DNA from 4 places in the Citrobacter sp. VF227 genome. Region 1 is predicted to be linked to each of the others. Evidence: predicted binding sites of a transcription regulator. Region 1 holds the regulator's gene; each other region holds the start of a gene.
What was found. Region 1 encodes PhoB, which activates phosphate uptake and scavenging genes when phosphate is short. Its sites were predicted from a motif close to CTGTCATAAAACTGNCNNAT; they were not measured.
Positions count from the first base shown of each region.

Region 2: the regulator PhoB is predicted to act here: its motif matches at 1,513-1,532, upstream of pstS (phosphate ABC transporter substrate-binding protein PstS).
Region 3: the regulator PhoB is predicted to act here: its motif matches at 1,570-1,589, upstream of kdgR (DNA-binding transcriptional regulator KdgR).
Region 4: the regulator PhoB is predicted to act here: its motif matches at 1,737-1,756, upstream of ACU8YC_RS08920 (phosphoethanolamine transferase).

Region 1 covers NZ_JBRFVF010000002.1:846,508-849,676, forward strand. The annotation lists gene phoR (phosphate regulon sensor histidine kinase PhoR) at 1-1,114, opposite strand, end outside; gene phoB (phosphate response regulator transcription factor PhoB) at 1,165-1,854, opposite strand; gene sbcD (exonuclease subunit SbcD) at 2,049-3,169, shown strand, end outside.
Region 2 covers NZ_JBRFVF010000008.1:34,314-37,482, reverse strand. The annotation lists gene pstC (phosphate ABC transporter permease PstC) at 1-121, opposite strand, end outside; gene pstS (phosphate ABC transporter substrate-binding protein PstS) at 384-1,424, opposite strand; gene ACU8YC_RS20005 (fimbrial protein) at 1,674-2,735, opposite strand; gene ACU8YC_RS20000 (fimbria/pilus outer membrane usher protein) at 2,748-3,169, opposite strand, start outside.
Region 3 covers NZ_JBRFVF010000001.1:739,644-742,812, forward strand. The annotation lists gene ACU8YC_RS03655 (YebO family protein) at 1-33, opposite strand, end outside; gene mgrB (PhoP/PhoQ regulator MgrB) at 108-251, opposite strand; gene ACU8YC_RS03665 (YobH family protein) at 416-655, shown strand; gene kdgR (DNA-binding transcriptional regulator KdgR) at 767-1,558, opposite strand; gene ACU8YC_RS03675 (MFS transporter) at 1,734-3,107, shown strand; gene htpX (protease HtpX) at 3,153-3,169, opposite strand, start outside.
Region 4 covers NZ_JBRFVF010000002.1:312,270-315,438, forward strand. The annotation lists gene ACU8YC_RS08905 (anion transporter) at 1-701, opposite strand, end outside; gene mntR (manganese-binding transcriptional regulator MntR) at 698-1,171, opposite strand; gene mntS (manganase accumulation protein MntS) at 1,358-1,486, shown strand; gene ACU8YC_RS08920 (phosphoethanolamine transferase) at 1,763-3,169, shown strand, end outside.

The DNA of each region.
Region 1 (3,169 bases):
GCTCGGTCAGGCGTGGAATATGCTCGGCGGCAATGCCTGGACCGTTGTCTTCCACACAAAATTCCGCCCCCGAAGGCACATGCTGCCAGCGTACGGTAATGTGCGTTCCCGCAGGCGTATGGTTCACCGCGTTATAGACGAGATTCGAGATAGCGCTACGCAACTGCTCCTCGTTACCCCGCACATTCAGGCTGTTATCAACATCAAAAGTAAACGTATGTTTGTGCTGGCTCAGCGTTTGCGCTTCGTGCTCAACCACGCGCAGCATCATGGGCACATCGACCTTCTCATTCAATTGCAGCGCTGGCGCAGCCTCAATTTTTGACAGCGTTAGCAGTTGCTTCACTAACCCTTCCATCCGGTACGTTTGTTCACGCATGGTATGCAGCGCTTTTTCGCGCGTTGTCCCTTCTAACGGATGCTCCTGCATCATTTCCAGATAGCCTTGCAGCACCGTCAGCGGGGTACGCAGTTCATGGCTGGCATTGGCGAAAAAGTTACGTCGTGAACCTTCCAGTTGATGCATCTGGGTAACGTCGCGCGCCACCATCAGCAATTGCTTATCGGTATAGGGCATTACGCGAATTTCCAGATGCCGTCCGGTATTGAGCACCAGATTGATGGGCCGGCTAAAATCGCGCGTTTTTAAATATTGTGTGAATTCCGGGTAGCGCAGCAGGTTAAGAATATTTTGCCCGCTATCGTCCGGCCAGCGCAGTCCAAGAACCTGCTGAGCCAGTCCGTTACACCAGAAAATACCGCCTTCTTCGGTGGTTAGCACCACTGCGTCGGGTAGCGATTCCGCCCCGCTGCGAAAGCGCTTAATCAGATTACCCAGTTCACGACGGCGCTTTTTGTTGCGCAACTGCATTTGATGCAGTCCATGCAGCAGCGGTTCCCAACTGCCGCGCCCCGGCGGGGGCGTCATACTTCTGTCGACCCATAGCCACCAGGACAAACGTAATAAATTCCAGAAATGCCAGATAAGCAGGCCCGTTACCGACGCCAGTAAAAACCAGGGCAGGTAACCAAAAAAAGCACTAAGGATAAATGCCGGTATGCAGCACAGGATCAGCTCCAGTACCAACCTTTTCCATGACAATCGTTCTAGCAAACGCCTTACTCCCTAAACGGCCTAATCCTTCAGGCCCTGATTCTTGTCAGTCAGAAGCGGGTCGAAAAACGATATCCCGTTCCGCGAACCGTCTGCACCATACGATCGTGTCCGCTGTGCTCCAGCGCCTTACGTAAGCGGCGGATATGCACATCGACAGTCCGGTCTTCCACGTATACATTGGTTCCCCAGACATGATTGAGGAGTTGCTCGCGGCTGTAGACACGCTCTGGGTGAGTCATAAAGAAGTGCAACAGCTTGAATTCGGTCGGCCCCATATCCAGCGGATCATCACCAGTCATCACGCGATGCGAGGTGGGATCAAGGCTTAGCCCCTGCATCTCAATAACCTCTTCCACTGCCATCGGCGAAATACGACGCAAAACAGCTTTAATACGCGCCACCAGCTCCTTAGGAGAAAACGGTTTGGTAATATAGTCATCCGCGCCGGTTTCCAGACCACGAACGCGGTCTTCCTCTTCTCCCCTCGCCGTCAGCATCATCACCGGGATGTCCCGCGTCATCGCTTCACGCTTGAGATGTTTAATAAACTGTAGACCCGAGCCACCGGGAAGCATCCAGTCAAGCAGGACGAGGTCCGGCCAGGGTTCATTGAGTTGGTTCACAGCACTGTCATAGTCTTCGGCTTCTACGGGTTGAAAACCGTTTTGCTCGAGCACGAAGCAGACCATTTCACGAATTGGAGCTTCATCTTCTACGACCAGAATACGTCTCGCCATGATTTGCCCTGTTATTAGTTGCTTGTCATCATCAGTATCAATACGGCGTCATTATGCGTCAGATTTATGACAGATTTATGAAAAGATCATCCAGGTTTAACGCAGGCCATTGAATTATGACAGCCCGGAGACAAGATATTCTCTCCCATGCAGGGTTATAATCCCCGCCATTGTTTTATCGTCATGGAACTCTTATGCGCATCCTTCACACGTCTGACTGGCATCTGGGCCAAAATTTCTACAGCAAGAGCCGCGCCGCTGAACATCAGGCCTTTCTCGACTGGCTGCTGGAAACGGCACAATCCCATCAGGTGGATGCCATTATTGTGGCAGGCGATATTTTTGATACCGGCTCACCGCCAAGCTATGCCCGTGAGCTGTATAACCGTTTTGTCGTTAATCTGCAGCAAACCGGCTGTCATCTGGTGGTACTGGCAGGCAACCACGACTCCGTCGCCACACTCAATGAGTCCCGCGATATTCTGGCGTTTCTCAACACCACAGTCGTTGCCAGCGCCGGTCATGCGCCGCAGGTTCTACTGCAACGTGACGGCACGCCGGGGGCGATCCTGTGCCCGGTTCCTTTCTTACGTCCGCGCGACATCATAACCAGCCAGGCGGGGCTGACCGGACAAGAGAAACAGCAGCATTTGCTGTCAGCCATCACCGACTATTACCAGCAGCAGTATCAGGACGCCTGCACGCTACGTGGTGACCAGAATCTGCCCATCATTGCGACCGGGCATTTGACCACTGTCGGCGCCAGTAAAAGTGACGCCGTCCGTGAGATTTATATCGGTACGCTGGACGCCTTCCCGGCGCAAAACTTCCCTCCGGCGGACTACATCGCGCTGGGCCATATTCACCGGGCGCAGGTTATTGGTGGCACAGAGCATATTCGCTACTGCGGCTCGCCGATCGCTCTCAGTTTTGACGAGTGCGGCAAAAACAAATGCGTGCATCTGGTGAGCTTTGAAGCAGGGAAACTCAACGCCGTCGAAAATATCACCGTACCGGTCACCCAGCCGCTTGCAGTACTGAAAGGCGATCTCGCCGCCATTACCGCCCAGCTTGAGCAGTGGCGCAACGTACAGCAAGAGCCGCCGGTGTGGCTGGATATTGAAATTACCACCGATGACTATCTGCATGATATGCAGCGTAAAATCCAGGCCTTGACCGAAGATTTACCGGTAGAGGTGTTATTGGTGCGCCGCAGTCGGGAACAGCGCGAACGTATTATGGCCAATGAACGTCGTGAAACATTAAGCGAGCTGAGCGTGGCGGAGGTTTTTGACCGCCGCCTGGCGCTGGAAGA
Region 2 (3,169 bases), on a different contig from region 1:
GGGAGACAATAATGCCACCCAACATCAATAGTACAATCAGCGCAGCCAGTCTTACCAGCGCGCTGAAGATCATGTCACCTTTTTTACCCGGTGGGTTAAAAGCAGGCTTGGTTGCAGCCATAAATCACTCTTTAAGTTTGGGCCAGGAAGCACGCATTTTATCGTGCTTCCTGGCTAACGTAATGCCATACCCTAAATAATTCGAGTTGCAGCAAGGCGGCAAGCTTGTGACAAATTCGTCAGGAACGAATTTGAACAGCCGGAGGCTGCCTTCGGTGAGGGACAAGGATGTCCCTCATTAATCCCCAGGAGCATAGATTCAATATGTGACTGGGGTGAACAAACACAGCCAACACCGCTGCGACTCGAAGTATGACGGGTATTTAGTACAGCGCTTTACCGCTGCTGTCTTTCACGTTGGTCTTCCATGCAGCACGAACCTGCTCAACCACGCTGTCCGGCAGGCTGGCGTAATCCAGGTCGTTAGCCTGTTTGCCGCCGTTTTTGTACGCCCAGTCGAAGAACTTCAGCACTTCTGCGCTCTGCTCTGGTTTCTTCGACTCTTTATGTACCAGAATGAAGGTGGTGGAAGTGATTGGCCACGCGTCGTCACCTTTCTGGTTAGTCAGATCCTGAGCGAAGGTTTTGCTCCAGTCAGCGCCTTTTGCGGCGTTAGCGAAGCTCTCTTCGGTCGGGCTTACCGGTTTACCGTCAGCAGAAACAAGCTTGGTGTACGCCAGGTTATTCTGCTTAGCGTAAGCGTACTCAACGTAGCCGATAGAGCCCGGCAGACGCTGTACGAACGCGGCGATACCGTCGTTACCTTTACCACCCAGACCGGTCGGCCAGTTAACAGTAGAGCCGGAACCAATTTTAGATTTCCACTCTTCGTTTACTTTTGCCAGGTAGCTGGTGAAGACGAAGGAAGTACCGGAGCCGTCAGCACGACGCACAACGGCGATATTCTGTGAAGGCAGTTTCAGACCCGGATTCAGTTTGGTGATGGCTTCATCATCCCACTTTTTAATTTTACCGAGGTAGATGTCGCCCAGCGTTTTACCGTCCAGCACCAGCTCGCCGGATTTCAGCCCAGGGATGTTCACCGCCAGCACCACGCCACCGATCACGGTCGGGAACTGGAACAGGCCTTCTTGCGCCAATTTTTCGTCAGATAACGGGGCATCAGAGGCGCCGAAATCAACGGTATTGGCCGTAATTTGTTTTACACCACCGGAGGAGCCGATACCCTGGTAGTTTACTTTGCTACCGGTCTCTTTCTGATAGGTATCTGCCCATTTGGCATACACTGGCGCAGGAAAGGTTGCACCTGCACCTGTCAGGCTCGCTGCAGCAAACGCAGAGAACGCGCTCATGGATAAGGTCGCGGCGACAACAGTTGCGACAGTGGTACGCATAACTTTCATAATGTCTCCTGCACGGTTTTCGTAAATTGTTGTTTGAGTTGCTACTGTGAGCAAAATAGGACAAACAGGTGACAGTTAAATGTACGAAATATGACAGTTTTATGACAACGAAAAACGTTCTTTTAACTACATGAAAAAATTGAAATTAATTCATATGATATTCGTGGAAATGCCATTTTTTTTGCGACGAATGAGGTCCGGGCGGGGAAATATGACAGCGACTGTCATAAACAGCCGCCCCATGAAAGATCAGTTTTTTATTTCCACAATGATGGTAGCCTCAGCGGTAAAGATACCCGGCTGTGGTCGTGTGCTGGTGGTGCTGGCTGGCGCGGCTGAAAAATTAAACTCCCCCGTCTCACGTCCTGAGACGATTCGCCCCATGTCAATGTCCATGAGTCCGCCGTTAACATCGGTGGCATTGCCATACTCATCATACATAATGATCCCAACATTGGGATTGTCTGTGCTAATCACCTTAGATAACGATCCGGACTGCATGGCATGCAGCGACATATCAATATTTTGTCCGGTAGACATGCCCGTACATTTAACCGCCACCTTCACCGGGATTTTTCGGCTCGTTATCGCCGTGCCCGGCACACTGCTGAACTCTGAAGCGGGGATTTTGTTAAAATCGACGACAATAGTCTGTCCGCCGTTGATTTCACACTCCTGAGGTGCGGTGATATCGCCGGAAATATACACATCAGCCAGCGGGCGAGCATAATCAATGGGTGTATCATTACTGATCGTCGCATATAACCGACTCATTAGCGTTGGCGGAATAGTAACAGTTCCAATAAAGGGTTCCCGGATATAAAAATAAATGGTTGCGGAGTCACCGCTCGTAAAATCAAGGGGCTGAACACGGCCACAGTCATAATAGGTTCCTTGATGAATATTCTGTTCCATTTCGAAAGGCGCATTAATTTTCCCTCGCCCCAACACTTCTATCGCAATGCCCACGTCAAGGTAGTCATTCAGTTGATAATAATGAACACCGCTGCGTACAGCCGTAGGTGTCAGAGCCTCATTCATGATGGCAGTATAATAAATGTAATAAAACCGAGCGGATTTACCCAGAGAGCATTCACAATGCCCGGGATAACTATCTGATGTCGATGTCGGAAAGTTAAACGTCTGGCCTTTTTTGTTCTGCACTGTGCTTATTTTTTTACCATAAAAGGGTAATACACTATGAAACGGCGTACCTGACGAGGTAACACACATACCTTTATTTGCTTCAGCCATTACGGGATCTGACATCAATATCAGAGGAAACAGCAACGCTAAATAGTTTTTTTTCATTGTAAAATCCCTTTAATGACACGCGGTATTAAGCTGAACTAAACTCGTATCCTGCGGTTTAGCTGTAAATGAGTAATGTGCCATACATTTGTCCGTGGCATTATTTCCCCAGCTTAATGCGAAATCACCCTCTTCCGGCATCCCGGCAAGATACACTTCGCCGTTATCGCCCACAATGCCCGTCACCGTACCGGCTTCCAGTTCAGCCGAAACCATCGAACCAAATGGCGCGGGCTTGCCATTGGCTAACGTTACCGTAAACAGCACGCGATATCCCACATGGGTAACAAATGTTGCTTTCACCACCGCACCGCGCGTCGGCACCAGATTCACCACCGTGTTATCCAGCTCAACATTGGCGCGCGAGAAGTAGCGGCTGTCGATGGCGACCCGGTTTTCACCGTAGGCATTCATCTGGGTTTTCACCGTATAAC
Region 3 (3,169 bases), on a different contig from region 1:
ACTCAACGCGCCTGAATTCAAAACTTCGTTCATTTCACCACCTCAATGTAGACGGCATAGTTTACCACTGCCGCACAAGAAGGTAATCAACTGTTGCGAAAATGCGCTTACCAGGGAATAAACTTATTAATGGCACAAATACCGCTGAAAAATTGTACGTCCTGATCGCACATGATGTTGAGCACCTGCGCCCACATCAGTATGCATACCAGTACAACAACAATCAGCACTACCCAGCGAATCTTTTTCACTCCAGCTCCACTCTTCAATCCTACATCTTATGTCTATAAATTATCATGCGTTACCTAAACCCAGCGTTAACTGTATCGGCATTCAATCTTTTTAGGAATGATTGACTTGTTTCATACCGTGTACAGGCTAATCTAATAACAACGAAAAAAGATAAGAGGTTGTAATGCGTCTGATTATCCGCGCTATTGTGTTGTTAGCTCTGGTTTGGATCGGTTTATTACTGAGCGGCTACGGTATCTTGATTGGAAGTAAGGAGAATGCTGCGGGTCTGGGCCTGCAATGCCAATATCTGACCGCTCGCGGCACCAGCACCGCACAGTACGTCCACACTGATAGCGGTATCATTGGCCTGTCGGATTGTCCTCTGTTAAGGAAAAGCACGGTTATTATCGACAACGGCTAATATAGCAACAATTCGTTCACAACGTTATTTGTGCCAACTCACGTTATAATTTTTCATAAAAAACCCCTGGTACAAAATACCAGGGGTTTTGTCATTAGCGATGACGTCAGTTCAGAACGGATAGTCGTTATAGCCCATTTGTTCTGAAATCTTGCGCGCCGCCGTATGCAGCATTGCCACATACTCGTGTAAACGTTCTTCAGAGAAACGCAGCGTTGGGAATGAAATACTCAGGCCCGCAATAACCACGCCGAAACGGTCAAACACTGGTACGCCGATGCAACGCAGGCCTTCTTCCTGTTCTTCGTTATCTTCGCCATAACCTTGCTCACGTACTTTATCCAGCAGTACCAGTAATTCATCGGTATTCGTAATGGTACGATCGGTGCTGCGTTTGTACTCAATACCATCCAGAATCTGCTTCACTTCATCGCGGTCACGCCATGCCAGCAGAACTTTACCAATAGCTGTACTGTATAGCGGATTACGACGACCAACGCGAGAATACATGCGCAGATTGTACATGGAATCGATTTTATGAATGTAGACGATGCTGTCTTCATCCAGCGCACCGAGGTGAACTGTCTCTTTGGTCAGGCGTGAAAGTTCGCGCATCTGAATGTCAGCGCTACGGATAAGATCAACGTTTTGCAACGCGCGCGCGCCTAGCTCGAATAATTTCAGGGTCAGAGAGTATTTCTCAGACTCTCCTTCTTGTGCCACATAACCCAGCGTTTTCATGGTCTGCAAAAAGCGATAAACGGTGCTTTTCGACATCATGACGCGTTGCGACAACTCGGTAATACCAATCTCGCGCTCTTCACCCAGCGCCTGCAGAATGCCAAAAACTTTCAGCACGGAAGATACAGAATCGGGTTGCTTATCCAGATCTGCGATAGCCATTTACCACCTCATTGCGAGTGTTTTATAAAAATCAGAACCGGTTTTTATTATAATTTCACGTCCCCCCACTCGCAATCGCTCTTTGCTTACTTAGTTACAAATCTGCGACCTAACGCCTGAATATCAATGCTAAAATCATTATTCTCTTCATAAATACCGACAATATTGATTTTCTATGGAAAAAATTCAGGCCGATGGTCTGCCATTGCCCCAGCGATATGGCGCAATTTTAACCATTGTAATTGGGATTTCTATGGCAGTACTCGACGGCGCAATAGCAAACGTAGCCCTGCCAACTATCGCCGCCGATCTTCAGGCCTCACCAGCAAGCTCAATATGGATCGTGAACGCCTATCAAATTGCTATCGTCGTTTCGCTTCTGTCACTCTCTTTTTTAGGCGATATGTTTGGTTACCGACGCATTTATAAGTGTGGTCTGGTCGTGTTCTTGCTGGCATCGCTATTCTGTGCCTTGTCTGATTCGTTACACATGCTGACGCTGGCGCGCATCGCCCAGGGTTTTGGCGGCGCGGCGCTAATGAGCGTGAATACGGCATTGATCCGACTCATTTACCCACAGCATCAGCTTGGGCGTGGGATGGGTATTAACTCCTTTATTGTTGCAGTCTCCTCGGCAGCGGGTCCAACTATTGCCGCGGCAATTCTCTCTATCGCCTCGTGGAAATGGCTGTTTCTGATTAACGTCCCGTTGGGAATAATCGCACTGCTGCTGGCTATGCGCTTTTTACCCCCCAATGCGTCCCGCAGCAATAAACCACGCTTTGACCTGCCGAGTGCAGTGATGAATGCCTTAACGTTTGGTTTGCTGATCACCGCCCTCAGCGGTTTTGCACAAGGACAGTCGCTAAAACTGATTGGTGCTGAGATTGTGGCACTGATCGTTGTAGGTTTTTTCTTTATCCGCCGTCAGCTCGCCTTGCCAGTACCCTTATTGCCGGTTGATCTGCTACGCATTCCGCTGTTTTCACTCTCGATTTGTACCTCAATCTGTTCTTTCAGCGCGCAAATGCTGGCATTAGTTTCCTTGCCCTTTTTTATGCAAACGGTACTCGGGCGCAGCGAAGTCGAAACGGGTCTGCTGTTGACGCCATGGCCACTGGCAACCATGGTGATGGCTCCTCTCGCGGGATATCTGATTGAACGCGTTCACGCCGGACTATTGGGTGCGCTGGGCATGGCAGTGATGGCGAGCGGTTTGTTTTCGCTGGTACTGCTACCCACTTCGCCCTCTGATTTTAATATCATCTGGCCAATGATTTTGTGCGGCGCGGGCTTTGGCTTGTTTCAGTCACCGAACAACCACACTATCATCACCTCCGCGCCGCGTGAACGCAGCGGTGGGGCAAGCGGTATGCTGGGGACGGCGCGCTTACTAGGTCAAAGTACAGGGGCCGCGCTGGTCGCACTAATGCTCAACCAATTCGGTGACAGCGGAACGCACGTCTCGCTGATAACAGCTGGCATTCTGGCCTCGCTGGCAGCCATCGTGAGCGGCCTGCGTATTACGCAACCGCGAATTCAGGCATAAAAAAAGCGCGTCTGTCGACGCGCTCTTCAGTTAGTCTGCTGCAGATTATTTCAGATATTCTC
Region 4 (3,169 bases), 530 kb from region 1:
ATGAACCCTGCAGCGACGATTGCCAGCCCCCACAGCTCTTGTTTTAACTCCAACGCCGCCAGGAAGACGATATACAATGCCAGACAGCTCCACACCAGACGCGGTTGCCAGTCAGGCGCGGACGTACCGGTGTGATAATGCAATGCTTTATTCGGGAAACTGAACCAGCACAGCACCACCAGCGTCAGCATCATGGCCCCCGCAAGCGGCGCCATTTGCCAGGTAAATGCGGCAAATGACAAGCCAGAGCGCCCCCACATCAGAATGTTTTGCGGGTTACCTATTGGCGTGAGCAACGATCCGGCGTTAACCGCCAGCGCCTCAAAGATAATCAGGCGATTCACCGGAATAGCGCATAATTTTTTCAGGGTGATCGTCAGCGGAACAACAATAAACAACGCCACATCATTGGTCAGAAACGTCGACAGCAGCGCCGCCGCCAGCACCATAAATATTCCCACCTGGCGTTCTGTGTTGAAGCGGCGGGTCATTTTGCGCCCTAACACATCAAAATAGCCGCTGAGCTCGACCCCTTTGGTCAGTAACATCAGGCCGCTAAGCGTAATAATCGTGTGCCAGTCAATGGCACCTGGCCACAGCCGGGGCGCAAATGGCGTGAACAGGCTCAGTGCAACCCCGACGATGATTAACAGCTGGAAAAAGCGATCGCGCTGCAAGGCGCGTAGTAAAGGGAAACTCATTCAGAGCCTGTTCCTTGCTGTTGCGTAAACCGGCTAAAAGCCTCCAGCGTTTCCTTACTGACGTGATGCTCCATTCCTTCCGCGTCACGACGGGCAATTTCCGGGCTGATGCCTAAAATCAACAGGAAATTCTCTACGATCTGATGACGCTCCCGACTCTCCTGAGCCAGCCGTTCTCCTTCTGCGGTTAAAAACACGCCCCGCCAGGGGATCATTTCAATCAACCCGACGGAAGCCAGGCGCTTAAGCATTTTGGCAACCGTCGGCTGGGAAACCCCAAGCCGCGCGGCCATATCAACCTGGCGCGCCTCCCCCACCTCAATAATGAGATCGGAAATCAGCTCTACGTAGTCATCAATCAGCTCGCGGCGATGCGCCTCCCGAACCTGACGAAACCCTTCAACGTGTTCTTCGACATTCACCAATTGCGTCACTTTTTTTGTTGTTGGCGTACCTGCGCGACGACTCATTCTGCTTCCTCGTTACTGTGACGCGTTAACGGCATCTGATTAGAGAAGGCTCATTGTAAACCAGAGTTGCGTGGGCACAAAAAATTAACGTTTTAGCAATAGCTATATAATATAGCCTGTGCTATATCTGTATATAATAAAGACATCCCTCACGGACTGATGGGATCGTGAAGTCAGGAGGTTTATATGAATGAATTTAAGAGGTGTATACGCGTGTTTAGCCACTCTCCCTTTAAAGTACGGTTAATGCTGATCTCTATGCTGTGCGACATGATTAACAGCAAACCAGAGCAGGATAAACCTTCAGAAAAATAATGCGGCGTTGCGGTACGCCGCTTCTTTTTCCTGCGGTCACCCGAATACAGCGATCGTTTTTGTGCCAATAACCCTTCTTTTTGTCAGTTTTGCCACGTCCCTCGCAAAACAATTTCTTTGTAGTAGTTGACCTTCTCTTGCACACACTCTATCTTTTCGCAGCCCTGCGTATATTGCGGCTCGCGGATGCGGACCCTATCCCTCTTCTCGCTCTCTCAGGCAGGCAATGACCCTTAGCGCCAGGGTAAGCACATGGCGTTTTTGTAACAGTGGCATATGAATTTAACCCTCAAAGATTCAATCATTGCTCGCAGCCGGGCGATTAGTCCGTGGACTGGCCTCTATTTCTTACAGTCTCTGCTGATCAATCTTGCGCTGGGCTATCCGCTTAGCCTGCTCTATAGCGTTGCTTTCACCTGTATATTAATGCTGATGTGGCGCAGTGCGCCGCGCGCGCAGAAAGCGCTGATTGGCATTTGCTCGCTGATTGCGGCAATGTATTTTCCGTTCGGCCAGGCATACGGTTCGCCGAACTTCAACACGCTACTGGCCCTACACTCTACCAATATGGAAGAGTCCACCGAAATTCTGACCATCTTCCCGTGGTACAGCTATCTGGTTGGCATGTTTATTTTCGCCCTTGGTGTTATCGCCGTACGTCGTAAAAAAGATGAACAAAAGCGCGGCTGGAATAAGTTCGACAGCGTTTGTTTGTTATTCAGCATTGTCGCGTTCTTTGTTAACCCGGTGCAAAACCTGGCCTGGGGTGGCGTGTTCAAGCTGAAAGATACCGGCTATCCGGTTTTCCGATTTGCCAAGGACGTGATCGTCAATAACAACGAAGTGCTCGACGAGCAGGAGCGTATGGCGAAGCTGTCGAGCGTCAAAGACAGCTGGACGGTAACCGCCGTGAAGCCGAAGTATCACACCTACGTGGTGGTGATCGGCGAAAGCGCCCGCCGCGATGCGTTAGGCGCGTTTGGCGGCCACTGGGATAACACCCCGTTTGCCAGCTCGGTTAACGGCTATATCTTCGCGGATTACATTGCCGCCAGTGGTTCTACGCAAAAATCACTCGGCTTAACCCTGAATCGGGTAGTTGATAATAAGCCCCAGTTCCAGGACAACTTTGTTACTCTGGCCAACCGCGCAGGATTCCAGACGTGGTGGTTTTCCAATCAGGGACAGATTGGTGAATACGATACGGCTATTGCCAGTATTGCGAAGCGAGCAGATGAAGTTCAGTTCCTCAAAAACGGTGATTTCGAAGCAGACAAAAACACCCGCGACGAAGCGCTGTTGAAGATGACCGCCCAGGTGCTGGCAACCGAGCGCACGCAGCCGCAGCTGATCGTACTGCATTTAATGGGCTCGCATCCGCAGGCCTGCGACCGTACGCAAGGAAAATACGAAACTTTTGTCCAGTCAAAAGAGACCTCCTGTTACCTGTACACCATGACGCAGACGGATGACCTGCTGCGCCAGCTTTACGAACAGTTACGTAACAGCGGCAATAGCTTCTCGATGGTCTATTTCTCCGATCATGGCCTCGCCTTTAAAGAGCGTGGAAAAGAGGTGCAGTACCTGGCGCATGACGATCAGTTCCAGCAGAATTTCCAGGTGCCTTTCATGGTGCTGTCGAGCGATGATAAAGCGCATCGGGTGATTAAAGCCCGTCGCTCA